2 regions of the Bacillus sp. iso_77 genome follow, and region 1 is predicted to be linked to the other one. Evidence: predicted binding sites of a transcription regulator. Region 1 holds the regulator's gene; the other holds the start of a gene.
What was found. The regulator LexA, encoded in region 1, represses DNA repair genes until DNA is damaged. The targets are predictions, from matches to a motif close to CGAACATATGTTCG.
Positions count from the first base shown of each region.

Region 2: a site for LexA is predicted at 1,347-1,360, ahead of AC0VYC_RS05220 (YhjD family protein). Genes of this name have one in related genera too.

Region 1 covers NZ_CM149683.1:1,736,617-1,739,780, forward strand. Annotated here, with positions in the region: gene AC0VYC_RS08760 (IseA DL-endopeptidase inhibitor family protein) at 1-95, opposite strand, end outside; gene AC0VYC_RS08765 (hypothetical protein) at 392-829, shown strand; gene lexA (transcriptional repressor LexA) at 877-1,497, opposite strand; gene yneA (cell division suppressor protein YneA) at 1,657-1,968, shown strand; gene AC0VYC_RS08780 (YneB family resolvase-like protein) at 1,986-2,633, shown strand; gene AC0VYC_RS08785 (DUF896 domain-containing protein) at 2,703-2,933, shown strand; gene tkt (transketolase) at 3,122-3,164, shown strand, end outside.
Region 2 covers NZ_CM149683.1:1,038,742-1,041,905, forward strand. Annotated here, with positions in the region: gene AC0VYC_RS05210 (LCP family protein) at 1-206, shown strand, start outside; gene AC0VYC_RS05215 (enoyl-CoA hydratase) at 439-873, opposite strand; gene AC0VYC_RS05220 (YhjD family protein) at 959-1,321, opposite strand; gene AC0VYC_RS05225 (TVP38/TMEM64 family protein) at 1,480-2,097, shown strand; gene lepB (signal peptidase I) at 2,097-2,609, shown strand; gene AC0VYC_RS05235 (AbrB family transcriptional regulator) at 2,849-3,164, opposite strand, start outside.

The DNA.
Region 1 (3,164 bases):
GTCAAAGCGGCTGATTTTTTGGAAGCGGCCAGTGTTGTTGTTTGTAATGAGATCATAAGCATAATAGCGGTTAATAAAACAAATAATTTTTTCAAGGCGATTGCCTCCTTTTCTCAATGAAAACTTCTTATGTTACAAATGTTACAATAGTTACAGAGATATTACAAGTATTAAATCTAAATGTTTTTTATTTCTTTTCTTTCTATCTATATAACGTTTGAGGGAGACAAAAAGTTTTCATTTTTTTATTTTTTTCTTCCTCATTAGTATTTAACCGTTCTAAAGAAGAATAAAACGTCTTTTGGAAAGATTTCTATTTGTCTCCTCAACACTCTTTTTTTATGTATGACATATACTGTCGTGATGAATGTCTAAGAAAGTGGTGTTTAGTATGTATAATCCATATGAAGGTACGTGGAATGGGTACTTGTACGATCGGCAGGTACAAAGCATGCCGGCGTTTCCTATTTCTCAAGTTGGAGGATTTCCCGGTTTGCCATTCGGAGGGACTGGGCAAGGTGCAGGAGGACAATCGGTCCCGCCAGCCCCGCCGCAGCATATCATCTCGCAATATCAACAAGCAGTCTCTCAGCCTCAAAGTATGCAGCCGCTCATTGCGGGGCAGAGTGTAGGCGGAAGCCAGCAAACGGTTCAATTTGCAGCTGGATGTAATAGAAGGTGGACCATTGTGTTCCTTAGAAACGGTCAAGTATTTCTCATGTATGTTCTTTCCTCGCAGCCTTTTGGCCGTACAACGGGTTTCATATGGCCGAACTTTACATTTGGCTCGTTCCCAAGCTCCAGTATTCTTGCATATTCTTGTTCATAAAAGAAAAAGCCGGCTCTCATCAGCAATTGATGAAATACCGGCTTTTTTTAATGAATATTTCTAAATACGCCAATCACTTTACCTAGTATACTCACATTCTGTAAAATAATCGGTTCCATTGATGGATTCTCGGGCTGTAATCTAAAGTGTGTATCTTCCTTATAAAAACGTTTCACTGTTGCTTCATCTTCTTCTGTCATAGCCACCACAATATCTCCATTGTTGGCAGTGCTTTGCTGACGCACAATGACGTAGTCTTTGTCCAAAATACCTGCATCAATCATACTTTCTCCCATAATTTCAAGCATAAATACTTGTTCATCTGGCGCTGCAAAAGTTTCTGGAAGTGGGAAATATTCTTCTACATTCTCAACAGCCGTGATAGGCAAGCCTGCTGTGACTTTTCCGATGACTGGAACATTCATTACAGCGCTTTTTGGAATATTCATTTCCTCTTCATCTAGTACTTCGATCGCTCTAGGTTTCGTTGGGTCTCTTCTAATTAAACCTTTCGTTTCTAGTCTAGCTAAATGTCCATGGACAGTTGAGCTGGATGCTAGACCGACAGCTTCGCCAATTTCACGAACGGATGGGGGATAACCCTTGCTTTTTACTTCTTCTTTTATGAATTTCAGGATATCGAGTTGTCTTTTTGATAGCTTCGTCATCTTTTGCACCTCAAAACGTCAATTTTAAAGAAATTATAGCATGTTTTTCCTAACAGTACAAACATAGGTTCGAAAAAAACGTTTGACAGAAACGTTTGTTCGTATTTATAATGAGTGTCAGAAAGAACGAACACACATTCTATTAGGAGAGATGACATTATGAGGTTAAAGGAATCTATTATTTTTATTGGGCTATTCTCATTCATCGTTGGCATATTTCTCTCACTTATTGCAGTCACTAGCCATAATGATCCAAATCAATATGTTAAAATAGAGGTTCAATCAGGTGATACTCTTTGGGGATTAGCTGATCAAGTAAACGACAGTAAATCAATCGATAAAAATGCTTTTATTGACTGGGTAACTGAACACAATGATCTCGCTTCAACTGACATCCAGCCGGGAGATATCCTTGTGATTCCAGTTAAAAAAGAGCATCCAGTCGTATATCAACTTGCAACAGTACAGTAGAAAGGTCGATTGAAGACATGAATGCAATCATTTATGCGAGAGTAAGTACTGCCAAAGAAGAGCAAGAAACCTCGCTTAAAAGACAAGAAGAAGAACTGCTTGCTTTAGCTGCAGCGCACAAGATGAATGTAGTCAAAGTGATTAAAGAAAAAGCGAGTGGATACGATCTTGATCGTGACGGTGTTTTTGACATGCTGGCTGCGCTGAAAGAGGAAGAAATCGATGCTGTTCTCATTCAAGATGAGACACGCCTTGGAAGAGGGCAGGCGAAAATCGCTCTTCTTCATTGTCTGTTTAAAGAAAAAGTCAAGGTGTACAGCGTATTTCATAGAGGAGAGCTTGAGCTTTCAGAAGCAGACGAGATGGTCATTGAGATTGTAGGCGTTGTAGAAGAGTATCAGCGGAAAATTCATAATTTGAAAATTAAGCGTGGGATGAAAAAAGCTGTTGAGCGAGGGTATCAACCCGAACTAAATTTAAAACACCAAGAACAGGCGCCTGGCCGCGAACGTATTGAAGTACCGATTTCTGAAATTGTTCGATTAAGAAAAAACAACATGACATTCGCTGAAATTGCAGTGACATTGCAGGCACTTGGTTTTGACATTTCAAAAGCAACCGTCCATAGAAGGTACCAAGAATATGAAAAAGGGCTTGCGACTTAAAGCGTGATTTGTTGTAAAAATGACTGATATTTAGTAGTATGTAGAGAAAATGTTTTAAAGGAGTTTGTCATGATTTCTAAAGAACAGCTTGCAAGAATCAATGAGCTTTCAAAAAAGTCGAAAGAGGCCGGTTTGTCGGACGCTGAGAAAACAGAACAGAAGCAATTAAGAGAGGAATATTTAAAGGCTTTTCGTTCTTCTATGAAAAATACACTTAAAACCGTGAAAATCGTCGATCCAGAAGGAAACGATGTCACACCAGAAAAATTAAAAAGAGAAAGAGACCAGAATCTTCATTAAAGGTCATCATTTCTTTATTTTTGAAAAGATGGGAGGAATATTCTCATCTTTTTTCATATTTGCATAAGTTTTTAGGTGATCGATAAACTAAATGTGACAAAATCCTTCTTTTTCGGCGTGAAATAGTTGTGAAAAAAGGACAGTAGATTTATGATAATGGTGTACACAAGATACGGAAGGGGATTTATATGGAAACGATTGAATTGAAATCTATTGCAACAATACGTACTC
Region 2 (3,164 bases), 700 kb from region 1:
ATACTCTTGGGGATAACGTCTCCACCAATTTATCCATGAAACAGTTGATCGGTCTATTCCCTTTACTGAGTTCATTAAAATCAGTGGATACCATCCAGTTAAAAGGGCACGATTACCAGCCTGGGAATGTGTATTACTTTGAGTTAGATGGACCAGGATTAGAAGAAGTGAGACAAGAGCTGAGAAAACAGCTCGAATTGTCATAATTGAGAAAGAGCCTGCCGCTGTGGCAGGCTTCAGCGTGTAGACAAAACCTCGCATTCTTTGTCAGTCCTGCGTGCTGGTGCTCACGAATGTGAAATTCGCTCCGCGCCAGTACTCGTCCTTTCTAGACTGCAAAGGTTTTCTATCACGCTGAAAAGAAGACAAAGGGCTAAAATAAAGTTCATTTTAGCCCTTTTTCAACAATCTGGAGCCTGCCACTGTGGCAGGCTTTTTTTAATAATAGAGGGTTGCAGGCATCGTTGGGTACCACACACCATTTAAAGCAAGCGCCCAGCCATACACCTTTTGACCTGATTCAATCTTGTCCTTTACCGAAATGAGCGCTTCGTATGAAAAGACTTGATAAGTCTGTCCGGTTTTTTTTGCGACAATGACCGATAGAATATTGTCATTGAATACACTTGGCTCTTCGTCCGTACTCGTCCAAGCAATTCGATTATAGTAATTCATGTTGAAAGGATTTTCGAGTGCTTTCACTTCAAACTTCACTCGTTTTCCAACGATAGAAACCGTTGTATAGGCTACACTTGTTATTTGTGCAGATGCTGCTGGGGCTTGTTTTCCTGTCTGCAGTGGTTCTAATGCTGACACTGTGCTTGGCACAAGTAATCCTGCTGCTAAGGTGAGTGCTGTTATTTTTTTGAACATGATTCGGAACCTCCTAATTTTTGGTATAAAAATCAATTCGCCAACAACTGAAGAGTTCCTTCTATAAATGTAAAATATAACCATATTATTTTCCTGAATGGAGGAAATAATGGGTGAGCATTTCCTCTACACGATGACGTATACGGGGATTAAAATATTTATGCTTTTCTTCATAGCCATTTATCAGAAATAAATATGTCGTAAATCCTTCATCGTGTTCAATTTGCTGTACGTTCATTTTTTCTTTACGTAACTGTTGTTTCAGTTGATAAAGGGCTTTTTGTGCTTCTTTTAATGAAGAGGTGACTAGCTGAATATATGGTTCATTTAGTTTGAATGTTTGATGTTTTTTAAGGTACGTCAAATCACGATTGAGGATGGAGATGACCATTGGAAGAAAGATGGCCTGTTCCATCATCTGAAGCTGTACGCTTGATAATCTCGTCATGTCCATGCCTGCTTTCTTTATTTATAGAACATTTGTTCTTATTTATTATATCGGATGAATTAAAAAATCTCAAGGGGGGCTGAGAGGGATTCATTTGTATATTTTTATGTTTTCCATGTAAAATGAAAGATAGACAAACCTTGAAGGAGTCAAACAAGTTGCCATTATTTCTTTCTATATTTACTCATGAAAATATCACATCATTTTTTGAAAGCTACAAGGCTTTTGGACCCATTGTGGCTATATTACTCCCTTTAATAGAAGCATTTCTACCGTTTTTACCTCTCGTGGCATTTGCGGTGGCCAATGCAAATGCTTTTGGGCTATGGGAAGGCTTTTTATTGACCTGGATTGGTGCAAGTGCAGGGTCTATCCTTGTCTTTTTACTGATCAGAAAATTTGGACAGATGAGGATGCTGAACTTTATTAGCAGACACCCTTCTATTCAAAAGCTAATGCTTTGGGTTGAAAAGCGGGGATTTGGTCCGTTATTTATTTTACTCTGCTTTCCTTTTACACCTTCTGCTGCCGTTAATGTCGTAGCAGGTCTATCAAGAATCAGCGTCTGGCAGTTCTCATTAGCTGCTTTATCAGGGAAGTGTGTCATGCTCTTTATTATTAGTTTTATCGGCTATGACATTTCAGCTTTAGTAAAGAATCCGTTAAGAAGTGTTTTTGCGGTTCTAGTCATTGCTTTATTATGGTATGTTGGAAAGAGAGTAGAAAATAGGTTGAATATTCGGATGAGTCAGCGTGAGGACAAAGGAGGCTCTTAATGAAAAAGAAGCCATTGCTATGGTTCATGATTATTACATGCATTGTCTTGTTGTTCCAAGTAAAGAATTTCATGTTTGTCACGTACAAAGTAGAAGGGGTTAGTATGGACCCGACATTTACAGATGGAACAGAATTATTAATTAACAAGTTCTCGCCAAAACTCACGAAAATTAGCCGGTTTGACTATGTGTTATTTCATGGCCCTAAAAATCAAATCTTGATCAAACGGGTCATTGGACTTCCAGGAGAAACAATCAAATATGAAGATGATCAACTGTTTGTTGATGGTGTAAAATGGAAAGAGCCGTATTTAAAAGAGCAGAAAAAACATAAAATGGGCAACGTCCTAACAGGTGATTTTCAGCTAAAAGCCATCACCGGTCGTCAGAACATACAAAACAATCATTACTTCGTGATCGGAGATAATCGAATACATAGCTTTGACAGCCGGCATTTTGGAACGATCTCAAAGGATCAAGTAGTCGGTGTAAAAAGGAATCATGATGAATAAAAAAGAGCCGCTCTGCTTATGCAAAGCGGCTCAGCGTGTAGACAAACCCTCGCATTCGTTGTCATGTCTGCGCTCCAGTGCTCACGAATGTCAAATTCGCTCCGCTCTGGTGCTCGACCTTCCTAGACTGCAAAGGTTTTCTATCACGCTGAAAAGAAGACAACGGGCTAAAATCAACATCATTTTAGCCCGTTGTCAGATAATCTGAAAGCCGCTCTGCTTATGCAAAGCGGCTCTTTTTATTTAGCGGCTTTATAATCAGTCTGTCTTTTTGCCCAGACATGATGTAAGAAACGAAAAAACGGTGGCAGCATGGCGATGACCAAAATAATTCTAACGACTTGTACAGCCACAACAAATGTGGAATCCTCATGAAGTGTAACAGCTGTTGTGGCCATTTCCGCAATACCGCCAGGCGAAAAAGCAAGAATGGCCGTAATGACAGAAATACCTGTTATTTCTGCGATGGCAATTGAACTGAGAACGGTCGCAGCAATCAATCCGGCTGAGCTGACGACGGCCACAATCAAGGTATTTTTTAGCCCGACAAACATT